DNA from 4 places in the Guptibacillus hwajinpoensis genome. Region 2 is predicted to be linked to each of the others. Evidence: predicted binding sites of a transcription regulator. Region 2 holds the regulator's gene; each other region holds the start of a gene.

Region 1 (3,140 bases), 900 kb from region 2:
TAGTAAGAACAATGGGAACATGGGTGAAAATGGGTGCGTTTCCTTTATGTTCAATCGGAAAGGGTTGCTTGTTATTGAGCGTTTAGAAAATGAGAGCGATGAAGAGGAGCTACTGCTTCAAGTGATTGAAGTTGGGGGAGAGGAAATGATAACGAATGAGGACTCCTTTGAAATCTATACAAGTCCAGAAGAGTTTCAGGAAGTAAAAGATGGACTCGAGAAAAGCGGCCTTCAATTTTCTTCAGCTGAGGTGACGATGGTTCCAGAAACTTACGCTCCACTTGAAGATAGCGATGGTTTAAAAATGCTGAAGCTGATTGACATGCTTGAGTATAATGATGATGTACAGGAAGTGTATCATAATGCAGAAATAAGCGATCATGTTTATGATCAAATTTAAGCTGAATAGTTATCCATAAGTAGGTTACGCTAACAAAATAAACTTCTTTAATATGGAAGAAAGGGGATAAAGGCGTGATGAAAAACGTTTATCTGATCCTCTGTTTAGCGCTTTTCTTAACTTATGGAGAAGCTTCTGGATTAGCTTACGAAGGATTGCAGCAATCGGAAAAGGTTACCCGGTCGCAAATTAGTGTGAACGCCCCTCTTGAAGTTGAAGTCATTCTAAGAACAAATTACGCGGATGGCATATCTGTAGACCAAACGGTTTATGAAACCATCTGGGCAATGGAAGACTTCTGGAGTCAGTATATGGACTGGCAACTCGTGGATCAAGAAGAGGGTCGAATGATTTTCGAGAAAAATATTGAGGATATCTCTCCTGCTAGTAAGGAGAACGGGTACTTCGGATTAACTAAGGATGGAATCATAACAATCTTCGATGGAAACCCTTCAGATAAGAAAGTCATTCAAACATTTTTTCAAATTGACGTTGGAAGATTAGAAAGCAAAAGACGCGATCAGCTCATGGACGGGATTCCTGTTGAATCCTGGTATCAGTTCGAGGATATGCTTCAATCGTTTTATAAAGTGAAAACAGCGCAACCTGTCCGATAGGACAGGTTTTTTGTGTATTGTTCAAGTGCGAGAGGGGTCAGGTCAGTGCCTGGCCCCACCGCTCCACGACTCGCAGAAACTCCGATATTTCACTCTTTCATAGGAACACAAAAGCGTGTTCCCATTCAAGAATTCCAATATCTCCGTTTCCAAACGCTCGTCTACGCTTTTCGTTAACCCTGTGGTAGAATGGAGAGATAGAAATACACGTTCGTATGTACAGGGGAGAGAGAAGCTTTGATTGAATATGTTAAAGGTACGGTTGAGTATATTGATACAGAGTATATCGTAGTTGAGTCAAATGCGATTGGGTATAAAATCTATTGTGGAAACGCTTTTGCGTTTCAGAAATACCGAAATCAATCGATTCAGATTTTCACGCATCATTATGTAAGAGAAGATCTGATTGCACTTTACGGTTTTCCGACACGGGAAGAGCGTCTTTTGTTTGAAAAATTGTTGAACGTTTCTGGGATTGGTCCTAAGGGGGCGCTTGCAATCCTGGCGACTGGTGAACCTGATAAGGTAGTCAGTGCGATTGAAATGGAAGATGAGAAGTTTCTAACAAAGTTTCCTGGCGTTGGTAAGAAAACAGCGCGGCAGATAATTCTTGATTTGAAAGGGAAATTAAAAGGTTTTGGCGCTTCTGAAGTAGGACTTTTTGCTGTGGAGGAAACGCAAGCAGAAGGTGTTCATGAGCTTAGCGAAGCGATAGAAGCCCTGAAAGCACTCGGATATGCTGAGCGTGAAATTAAGAAAATCAAGCCACAGCTTGATGCTGAGGTTCTTACCACAGATCAATATATTAAAAAGGCACTTCAGCTTATGCTGAAGCAATAAGGAGGGAGCAACGTGGAAGATCGAATTCTATCAGGTGAGCAGCTCAGCGATGACTCTTCCGTAGAATATAGCCTCCGTCCTCAGCGTTTAAGTCAGTACATCGGACAGGAAAAGGTTAAGCGTAACCTTGAAGTTTTTATTGAAGCAGCCAAAATGCGAAATGAGCCACTGGATCATGTGCTTCTTTACGGTCCTCCTGGTCTTGGAAAAACAACCCTTTCTGCCATTATCGCAAATGAAATGGAAGTCAATCTTAGAACAACGTCAGGTCCCGCCATTGAACGTCCGGGTGATCTTGCGGCCATCCTGACAGCACTAGAACCAGGCGATGTCCTTTTTATTGATGAGATTCATCGCTTGCCGAGGAGTGTAGAAGAAGTTCTATATCCTGCGATGGAAGATTATTGTCTTGATATTGTGATTGGGAAGGGGGAGACGGCTCGCTCTGTGAGACTGGACCTTCCTCCATTTACATTGATTGGTGCTACAACACGGGCCGGTCTGTTAACAGCCCCTCTAAGAGATCGCTTTGGCGTTCTCAGTAGACTCGAATACTATCTTGAAGATGAGTTGCAGATGATTCTAATGCGAACAGCAGATATATTTGAAGTTGAGATGGAACAAGCGGCAGCAGTAGAACTTGCGAGAAGGTCTCGGGGAACACCGCGAATTGCGAACCGATTACTTAAAAGAGTAAGAGACTTTGCTCAAGTAAAAGGGGATGGCATTATTTCACTTGAACTTGCCTCACAGGCTTTAGAAATGATGCAGGTCGATCCTCTAGGTCTGGATCACATTGATCATAAGCTTCTCCTTTCTATTATTGAAAAGTTTCGCGGCGGCCCGGTGGGTGTTGATACGATTGCCGCTACAATTGGGGAAGAAAGTCATACCATCGAAGACGTGTATGAACCGTATCTTCTTCAAATCGGTTTTTTACAGCGTACGCCACGTGGTAGAATGGTTACTCATCTCGTTTATGATCATTTTGGTATGGAGGTGCCTGATTAACGATGGGCATATCCAAGCTATTTATTGTCCTTGGAATTGCATTTCTCCTTATAGGAATTCTCTGGTCCTTTATTGGGAAATTGCCAGGAGATATTGTTATTAAGAAAGGAAACACAACGTTTTTCTTTCCAATCGTTACATCTATTGTCGTAAGCATACTGCTTACCTTATTCTTTTTTATCATCGGTAAATTCCGATAGAGTGAAATTTTCTCTATCCATGTAAGCTGTGGTAAAATCATAAAAGTTGATATACTTGAAGAACAGTGGTGA
Region 2 (3,140 bases):
GTGTTTACGGCTATTTCACAATACGAGTGTGTCGTGAATAAAGACCCTGATTGTCTGGTTGAAGATGAAGCATTAAACAGATTGCTTATTGCGCTTGTAAAGAAAGAGTCGGGAACAAGCTGTCCATTTTGCTCACGAGGCAATTGAAATGCATGGTGGGAATGGGTATATAGAAGACTTTGTGACACCAAGACTTCTTCGAGATGCGCAGGTTCTAACGGTTTGGGAAGGGACCGCAAATATACTCGGCCCAGAGGTTTTGCGGTTAATTCATAAATATGAGGTTCTTCACATCTTCATCAATAAAATGAAGAACGAACTAGATCAGCTTCCTATAGAGTCGGAGAGGCAACACCGGTTTATGAGGCGATCAACAAATTTGAAAAGAAGATCGAACAACTTCTAGAGATGAATAAACAAGCGCAGTCCTACCATTCCAAACGAGTAGCTAAATGGCTGACAGACATTTTTGAGAGCACCATTGCTTTAAAGGACGTAGCAGTAGGCGGTGAAAGAAAGTGAGCGATCGCAACGGTTTTTCTTGATGCTACATGGAGCACTGAAACCTACAAGCTTACGGAGTTACCTTTAACGTATTTTGATATAATTATTGAGTGTACAGATCGAATTTCGCCTATTAAATCACATTCGTAAGTAGTTAGTCTTCATTTGAAATTAGCAATGACTATTGAAGCCCCCCTTATCACTAGGAGAAGGGGGGCTTCAATAGCTTTAAAAGGCCTGGCGCTGACCAAGATAAGTAAGGAGCGGGGGTGTGACCCTGAGCTAATTTTAATCTTTCAGCGATTGTCTAACTGTAAATGTGATCATTAGCAATACATATAAAATTTTTCCTATTCATGATAGTAATCGAATGAAAAAAAGAAGCGCAAGCAGCGCTTCTAGTGAATCGAACGAAATACTCCAACCACTTTACCAAGAATGGAAACAGAATCGAGAATGATCGGTTCCATTGAAGAGTTCTCTGGTTGTAGACGGAAGTAATTACTTTCTTTAAAAAATCGCTTCACGGTAGCTTCACCGTCATCCGTCATCGCAACAACAATATCTCCGTTGTTCGCAGTCGGCTGCTGTTTCACAATAACCATATCACCGTTATAGATACCAGCCTCGATCATACTGTCCCCTTCAATAACAAGAATAAAAGTATGCTCTTCATCTTGTGCAAATTGTTCTGGGAGCGGGAAGTATTCTTCCACATTTTCAATCGCAGTGATGGGTTGTCCTGCTGTAACTTTACCAATAACAGGGACGTTCACTGTGTGCTGACGTGGGATATCAACCGCTTCATCAAGTCCTAATACTTCGATCGCTCTTGGTTTCGTAGGGTCTCTTCGAATGTAACCTTTCTTCTCGAGCCTTGCCAGATGGCCGTGGACGGTTGAACTTGAGGCAAGTCCGACAGCTTCTCCAATTTCTCTTACGGATGGTGGGTAACCTTTTTGCTTCACTTCGACTTTTATAAAGTCCAGAATGTCCTGCTGACGCTTTGATAGTTTCATATTTCTGGCACCTCGTTCCAATCTATCTATTTGTTAGTAGTATACCAGAATTTTTGTTCGCATACAAACATAAGTTCGAAAAAAACGTTGACACGAACAGAGGTTCTGGTATACTGAAAGCAGAACAAATATTCGCATATGGGGTGATCGGGATGAGAAAGCAAGCTGGGGGCTTGTCTGGAATTGATTTTCTTGTCATTATATCTTTTGTAGCTGTGTTGATTATTGTGTTCGTATCTTTGCGAACGGCTGCAGCTGAGGACTACAATCGTTATACTAAGGTCGAATTGGAGCATGGTGATACTGTTTTGGAAATTGCGGAAGAATATCGAACCGCTCACGAGATGTCTAACAAGAAGTTTGTCAGTTGGGTAGAGGAAGCCAATCGCATTAATGCCAATCGAATCACAGCAGGAGATACTCTCATCATCCCTGTTGAAGCAAACGCTACGGCGCTTGGAGGTATAGAGTAAAGAATGAACGCAATTATTTATTGCCGGGTTAGTACGAAAAAAGAGGCACAGGAGTCCTCGCTCGCCAGGCAAAAAGAAGAGCTTGAGAAATTTGCAGTACAATCGGGATTTACAGTTTATAAGTTAATTGAAGAAAAGCACAGCGGCTATGACATTGACCGCGATGGGATACTTGAGGTGCTTGACTTATTGAAAGAAGGTAGTGCTGAAGCACTATTGATCCAGGATGAAACAAGACTTGGAAGAGGAAATGCCAAAATTGCACTTTTACACGCTGTTCATAAATACGGTGGAACAATTTATAGCGTCAATCAAAATGGGGAACTTCAACTATCAGAAGCAGACTCAATGGTGCTTGAAATTGTAAGTATCGTGGAGGAATTTCAGCGCAAGCTTCATAACCTGAAAATTAAGCGCGGTATGGATAAGGCCGTCAGAGACGGGTATCGGCCAGAGCGTAACCTGAGTCACCAGCATCATGGAGGACGGGGTCGAGTGGAGGTCCCGATCGAGGAAATTGTGAATCTCAGGCATCGCGGACTGACGTTTAATGAAATAGCTGCGACGTTAAAAGGCTTTGGTCATCATGCCTCTAAAGCTACCGTACATAGACGCTATAAGGAATATGTTGACGAACAAAAGGAGAAGCACTAAACTTGTCTATGATTAAAATATGCGATAGCATAAATGGTACAAGATGTAGTAAAGGAGCTAGGTTCTATGCTTTCTCAAGATAAAATCCAAAGAATTAACGAGCTCTCTCGTAAATCGAAAGAATCCTCTTTAACAGTTGCTGAGAAAAAAGAGCAAAAGGATCTTCGACAAGAATATTTGAAGAGTCTTCGTTCTTCCTTTGAAAATCAGCTTCACTCAATTAAAGTGGTTGATAAAGAGGGATCAGATGTTACACCTGAAAAACTAAAGGAAAGTAAGAAAAACCGTCCTTTCCTTCAGTAGTAAATAGCCTAATTTTGCGAATTGCAAAATTAGGCTATTTTTATGGTTGCAATTTTTAAAATATTCGTTATACTGTACTATAACAAGACATACTAATATAAAAAACGGAAAGGGCGGATAGGATGTTTGTTGTAACTGATTCAGCTGCAGAGTTTTACAGAAACGAGATGGAGTTACGAAATGGTGA
Region 3 (3,140 bases), 610 kb from region 2:
GTAAGTAGAGGAAGAAAGAAGTGTGTTAAACGTTTTTGGATCACCAAGGACGCCCGTTCCTGTGCCTGTTGTGATCGTTCCAGTTACGTTACCACCACCGCCTGGCTTACCGACTCCTTCTTTCTTTGCCTCATGGAGCGCGTTGAAGCTAGTGAGAACCTCTCCGCTTGTTGCATCAATTATGTATTGCCAGTTTCCTGGTTCTGGCGAAAGGAAGTTAAGCGTCACATGATAGGCATAGCTTGCAGATTCACCTTCTGAATAGACGACAAGAGTGGACTCTGGCTTTTGTTCATAGTCAGGTGTAAAGCCAAGATCCGTTTCAGCTTTTTGAATGGCGTCCTGTTTTTTGAATTTCGTTGCTTTCTTAAGCTCTTTCTTCGATCCGAGATCTGGAATAACAGTACCTGAAACAGCTGTTAGTACGCCATCTTTATCAACATGGACTGTTTGAGTTGACCCATAAACCGGTGTGTCTTCATACAACTGCTGCAAACGAAAGACTGTGAATCCAAGCTCGTCTTTCTCGGTGGATAAAATATCGAAGGATTCTTGTGCGGTTGATCCGCTAAATTGATACAGGCTTTTTTGATCATTAAGGTAATCGAATAAAATTTCTTTCGGATTCTTAGAAGTAGCCTTCGTCAGCTTCCCTGAAACAAAAGAAGGTGTGCCTGCTTCTTTATTGATGTTTGAATTGTCAGCTGCGAATGACGATGTCGGAGCGAGCATGCTGCTCACCAATCCTACGGATAATCCAATCGATAGTAAGTTCTTCTTTCTCATTCCTTTTCCCCTCTCGTGATTAAGATGAGATTACTTTATCACGAGAAGTTAAAAATTCAAACTATTTAAATAATTTTGATAAATGAGACCTATACGTTTGGATACGTAACTGGTTCGTTATTACTGTAAAACAAAAAACCACATGATTCAAAAGGCTCAGGTGGTTATGTATTCATAAACAAGATCGTGAACAATCATATGGAAGGGAGTTTCGTTTTGCTCGTTTTTCCTTTCAAGTGAATGAAGGATAATATGGTGGATTTCTTCTTCTGTCAGCGGAATAAGTGATACATCTCCAAAATAATCTTCCAACGTTTTTATAACTAATTTTCTTGTGAATGTTATGGATTCCAAGCGCCATTCCCCTCTCTAGCTTCCTGGATACTTTAGCGAATCAATCTTTTGGCGTCAAGATGTTTTAAGACTGGAAGAAAGTACTTATTGAAAACAGAACGTATATTCGAGTAAAATACGGGTATAGATAAAAGAGAACAAATGTTCTTGTTTAACTTATGAAAGGGGTGGTGTAGATGGATTATTCAAAATTTAAAAAGAAAACGATTTTGTGTATTGATATGAAAAGCTTTTATGCAAGTTGCTCTGCAGTAGCAATGGGGCTTGATCCGCTTACATGTCATCTGGCTGTTGTAGGTGACACAGAACGGAAGGGGAGCGTTGTGCTTGCAGCTTCACCTGCCTTAAAAAGAGACTTTGGTATTCGAACAGGTAGTAGGTTGTTTGAAATTCCTGATGACGAAAGAATTCATATTGTAAATGCGAGAATGGCCTCGTATTTAAAACAGTCTATGGAAATTACGAAGCTGTTTCATCGGTATGTGCCATCTGAGTGTATCCATACGTACAGTGTTGACGAATCGTTTCTTCAGATCGATGGAACAGAAAAGCTCTGGGGGAGCAAGTTTGAAGTAGCGAAGAAAATTAAAGACGAGATCAGCGAGACGTTCGGACTGCCCTGTGCGATTGGGATTGGTCCAAATTTACTGATGGCGAAGCTTTGTCTGGATCTTGAGGCGAAAAAAAGTGGTATTGCAGAGTGGACGTACGATGATATTGAGAAGAAGCTCTGGTCACTTGAACCGCTTAGCAGAATGTGGGGGATTGGTCCCCGAGTAGAGCGCACGCTGAACCGGATGGGCATCAGGAACGTGAAGCAGCTTGCGAATTATCCTTTGCATCTGCTTGAGCAGAAGTTTGGAATTATGGGGAATCAACTCTATCACCATGCATGGGGAATAGACCTTTCGGAAATGGGTGCTCCCATTATGCAGGGGCAGATCAGCTTCGGAAAAAGCCAAATTTTATTACGTGACTATCATGATCCCAAGGAAGTTAAACACGTGATTCTTGAAATGAGTGAAGAGGTAGCAAGACGGGCGAGGCGTGCGGGGAAGGCGGGACGCACCATCAGTCTTGGTATTGGTTACAGCAAGGATGAAGGAGGGGGAGGGTTTCATCGGTCAAAAAGCATTGATAGCCCAACATCCATTACACTTGAAGTTTATGGAGCGTGTTTAAAGCTTTTTGAACAGTTCTATGAGCGAAGAACCGTTCGGAAAATTTCCATTAGCCTTTCTAACATTTGTGATGATGAAGAAGTGCAGCTGGATCTCTTTAACGAAAAACGACCGAAACAGCACGACCTTGGATATGTAATGGATTCAATCAGAGAGAAATACGGTTCAGATGCGCTGCTGCGCGCGGTTTCCTATACAAAGGGAGGTACAGCACTGCATAGAAGTAAACTTGTCGGAGGTCACAAAGCGTAGAAAGGAGTTGCTGGCACGTGATTCGCGATCGTGGAAATATTAAATGGACGTCAATGATGTTACCAGAGCATGTGAAAGAGCTGAGAGGTTGGAAGGCGGCAGAACGAAAAGAAGATAAACCAGTATTGGATGAACAGAAAATAGAAGAGATAAATGAAGTGATTTGTGAAGCGATGGCGTTTCATCGCCCGCTATATTTTTATTATTTTAAAGACGGTGAAACCTATGTTATACATGGCTATGTTCATTATTTCGATCAGCTTAACCGTGAGTTTCGCATTATTGATGACACTGAGAAGAAAAGAAGGATTCCACTAACAGATCTTGTTCATGTGGAAGCGAGGTAGAATGGTAGTACTCCCCATGAAGAGAAAAGTTTTTCATTCGTAAAACCGGGTAAAATAGGTATAAACCAAAATCCGGAGTGAGATAAGAGATGTTATTAGCTGAGCACCTTAACCATTACAAAGAAAACATTAAAGGCATTGACATTCACTATGAGTATTATAAAAATAATAAAGCGACGGACCGACCCGTTATTACTCTCCTTCACGGCTTTTTATCTTC
Region 4 (3,140 bases), 1.6 Mb from region 2:
CACTTCAGGAATATCAAGTCCTTCTCTAAGTAAATTAATGCCTACTAGAACGTCAAATACACCCAACCGTAAATCACGAATGATTTCAATTCGTTCAAGAGTCTTAATTTCAGAGTGCAGGTAACGTACCTTTACCCCCATTTCGAGTAAGTAATCTGTTAAGTCCTCAGACATCTTTTTAGTCAGGGTTGTGACAAGAACCCGTTCATTCCGCTCTGATCTTTTATTAATTTCATCAAGAAGGTCGTCAATCTGCCCTTCAATCGGACGAATTTCAATCGTCGGATCAAGAAGACCTGTTGGACGGATAATTTGTTCAACGACTCTTGTAGAATGTTCTTCTTCATAAGGACCTGGTGTTGCAGAAACATACACAAACTGATGCGCTTTTTCCTCAAACTCTTCAAAACGCAGCGGTCGATTATCTTTTGCAGAAGGGAGTCTAAAACCATGGTCTACAAGTACACCTTTCCTTGCCTGGTCACCATTGTACATCCCTCTTACCTGCGGAAGTGTAACATGTGACTCATCGACCATGATTAGAAAGTCTTCTGGAAAATAATCCATCAATGTATATGGAGTTGCCCCCGCATCCCGTAATGTCAAATGCCTGGAGTAGTTTTCAATGCCTGAACAGAATCCCATTTCAGCCATCATTTCAACATCATACCTTGTTCGCTGCTCAAGGCGCTGTGCTTCAAGCAACTTGCCTTCATTGTTTAACACTTTAAGACGTTCTTCTAGTTCAGCCTCGATTCGTTGAATCGCAAGTTTTAGCTTCTCTTCACGGGTTACGAAGTGGGAAGCCGGGAAGATTGCGACATGTTCACGCTCACCTAGAATTTCACCTGTCAGCGAATTCACTTCTGTAATGCGATCAATTTCATCACCGAAAAACTCGACCCGAATACAGTGTTCATCACGAGAAGCTGGGAAAATTTCAACAACATCACCCCGTACTCGAAATGTACCGCGCGTGAAATTAATATCATTCCTGGCATACTGAACGTCGACCATGTCACGGAGCAATTGGTCTCGATCTTTTTCCATCCCTTTTCGAAGAGAAACAACCAGACTTTTGTACTCTTCAGGATTACCGAGACCGTATATGCATGAAACACTTGCTACAATAATGACATCGTTACGTTCAAATAAACTCGATGTAGCGGAGTGGCGAAGCTTATCAATCTCGTCATTGATACTTGCATCTTTCTCAATGAACGTATCTGAATGTGGAATGTACGCTTCAGGCTGATAATAATCGTAATAGCTAACGAAGTATTCAACTGCGTTATTCGGAAAGTACTCTTTAAATTCACTGTATAGTTGTCCAGCAAGTGTCTTGTTATGTGCGATAATGAGCGTTGGTTTATTAACTTCCTGAATGACGTTTGACATTGTGAAGGTTTTACCCGTCCCTGTTGCTCCAAGCAGCGTCTGGTGGCGCTCCTTGCTTCGAACACCTTCAACAAGTTTTTTTATCGCCTCAGGTTGATCTCCCTCTGGCTCATAATCCGATACCAATTCAAACTTTCTTTCCACCATCTTCGCCTCCGTTCCTTTAATCTCTAACATTTATTATAGCATAGATAAAGGTCAAATCTTCAAATAAAGCGAACTGATATTCCCATATTTTTTGCTATTCTCATCTCACATACAAGAAAAAATAACTGATTCACATGTACTAACTATGTAAGCTTCCAGACGATCCTAATTGATCAAATAGAATACCATTATTGCCATTTCCCTACTTCATCCATTCTTAATCTGTTCAGCTGGTAGCACAGATTAATCTTCTATCTCATTTACCAGTATAGAACGAAAAAGAAGCGCCTATTCTTTTCAGAACAGCGCTACTTCATCTTTTTCTTATTTTGTTTTTGCGTTTTCTTAGAAAAATAGAATCCAATAAGGGAAGATACAATGGTTAAAATAATTAAATATATCGGGTGATCAATTCCACCGAATACAGCCCACATAAACAGAAGCGTTAACCCAAAGCTTACATAAGTATTATATGTAACACGTGTAAACACGACCATAATAATCGCAGGTATCAACAAAGCTGCTAAAATTTCTTGCATAATAATGAAGTTCCCCTCTCTAAGCACTCTCCCTCCATCTTACAACAAAGAGGGAGAAGAATGCTATGATGACCAAGTAAAACACATTAATTACTTATCATAATCATAAGAGGGGAAATTCTTTGTATTTGTATCCCACGGTTTAGGCGTACCAAATTCTCGTGCTAGCTTTCTACTCTCGCCTTTTCTGCCTTTACGAAGCTCTTTTCGTTCTTCAGCCGTTTCATTCAAAAATTGTTCCTCTTCTGTTTCAGGGTAAACACCTGGTACTTCTACCGGATTCCCTTCTTCGTCAAGAGCTACAAATGTGAGAAGAGCTGTTGCACATACATGGCGCTCACCTGTGAACATTTTCTCAGCAATAGCTTTCACAAATACTTCCATAGACGTTTTATGAGTCCAGGTTACCATTGACTCAAGACACACAATGTCTCCCTGATGAATCGGGTGAAGAAAATCAACCGAATCTGTGGAAGCTGTTACACAGGGTCTTCTTGAATGACGTGTGGCTGAAATTAACGCCACATCATCAATAAACGCCATTAGTTGGCCACCAAATAATGTTCCATGAATATTCGTATGAGTTGGATTGACGACTGTTGCTTTCGCCGTTCGAGAATCATTAGTTGATTTCAACGTTCCATTCTCTAAAACTTGCTCCATTATAATCACCTTTTCTTTCTTTTTCAAAAACTAAATTACTATGAGTATAAAGTGAAACTTCCATCAGAGGGGGATTTGCTTCATCCCCCTCTGATGGTTAGTTGAACCAATCGGACCTTTAGGGGCAGTTGACCCCCACCTAAACGTCTCGATTGATTTACATTTTGAGGTGGGGGTTTTACTGCCCCTTAAGGCTGGGATAAAACAGGCGATTTAGCTTGATACGCTATATTTAAATCCTCGTTCACTGATTCTTGTAATTGGATAGTTACTGGATCCGGCAAGCATCATGAGAACATCGTATAAAGAAGATGTTGAGATCGTTATTCCATAATGCTTTTCAAGCTGATCAGATAAATAAAGTGGCCCCATTCCAACCTGAGAACGTTCAAG

What was found. Region 2 encodes LexA, which represses DNA repair genes until DNA is damaged. Its sites were predicted from a motif close to CGAACATATGTTCG; they were not measured.
Region 1: the regulator LexA is predicted to act here: its motif matches at 1,218-1,231, upstream of ruvA (Holliday junction branch migration protein RuvA).
Region 3: the regulator LexA is predicted to act here: its motif matches at 1,236-1,249, upstream of ABFG93_RS19800 (DNA polymerase thumb domain-containing protein).
Region 4: the regulator LexA is predicted to act here: its motif matches at 1,615-1,628, upstream of uvrB (excinuclease ABC subunit UvrB).

The regions. Positions count from the first base shown of each region.
Region 1 is NZ_CP156674.1:3,543,193-3,546,332, forward strand. It holds gene ABFG93_RS18210 (YebC/PmpR family DNA-binding transcriptional regulator) at 1-400, shown strand, start outside; gene ABFG93_RS18215 (BofC C-terminal domain-containing protein) at 478-1,017, shown strand; gene ruvA (Holliday junction branch migration protein RuvA) at 1,255-1,857, shown strand; gene ruvB (Holliday junction branch migration DNA helicase RuvB) at 1,870-2,868, shown strand; gene ABFG93_RS18230 (DUF2905 domain-containing protein) at 2,871-3,068, shown strand.
Region 2 is NZ_CP156674.1:378,589-381,728, reverse strand. It holds partial or broken gene ABFG93_RS01935 (acyl-CoA dehydrogenase family protein) at 1-654, shown strand, start outside; gene lexA (transcriptional repressor LexA) at 903-1,523, opposite strand; gene yneA (cell division suppressor protein YneA) at 1,676-1,996, shown strand; gene ABFG93_RS01920 (YneB family resolvase-like protein) at 2,000-2,650, shown strand; gene ABFG93_RS01915 (DUF896 domain-containing protein) at 2,717-2,953, shown strand; gene ABFG93_RS01910 (HesB/YadR/YfhF family protein) at 3,076-3,140, shown strand, end outside.
Region 3 is NZ_CP156674.1:3,827,641-3,830,780, forward strand. It holds gene ABFG93_RS19790 (M4 family metallopeptidase) at 1-786, opposite strand, end outside; gene ABFG93_RS19795 (YqzH family protein) at 943-1,140, opposite strand; gene ABFG93_RS19800 (DNA polymerase thumb domain-containing protein) at 1,317-2,573, shown strand; gene ABFG93_RS19805 (YolD-like family protein) at 2,591-2,920, shown strand; gene ABFG93_RS19810 (alpha/beta fold hydrolase) at 3,010-3,140, shown strand, end outside.
Region 4 is NZ_CP156674.1:2,866,473-2,869,612, reverse strand. It holds gene uvrB (excinuclease ABC subunit UvrB) at 1-1,542, opposite strand, end outside; gene ABFG93_RS14830 (DUF2198 family protein) at 1,854-2,084, opposite strand; gene ABFG93_RS14825 (acyl-CoA thioesterase) at 2,175-2,747, opposite strand; gene ABFG93_RS14820 (hypothetical protein) at 2,961-3,140, opposite strand, start outside.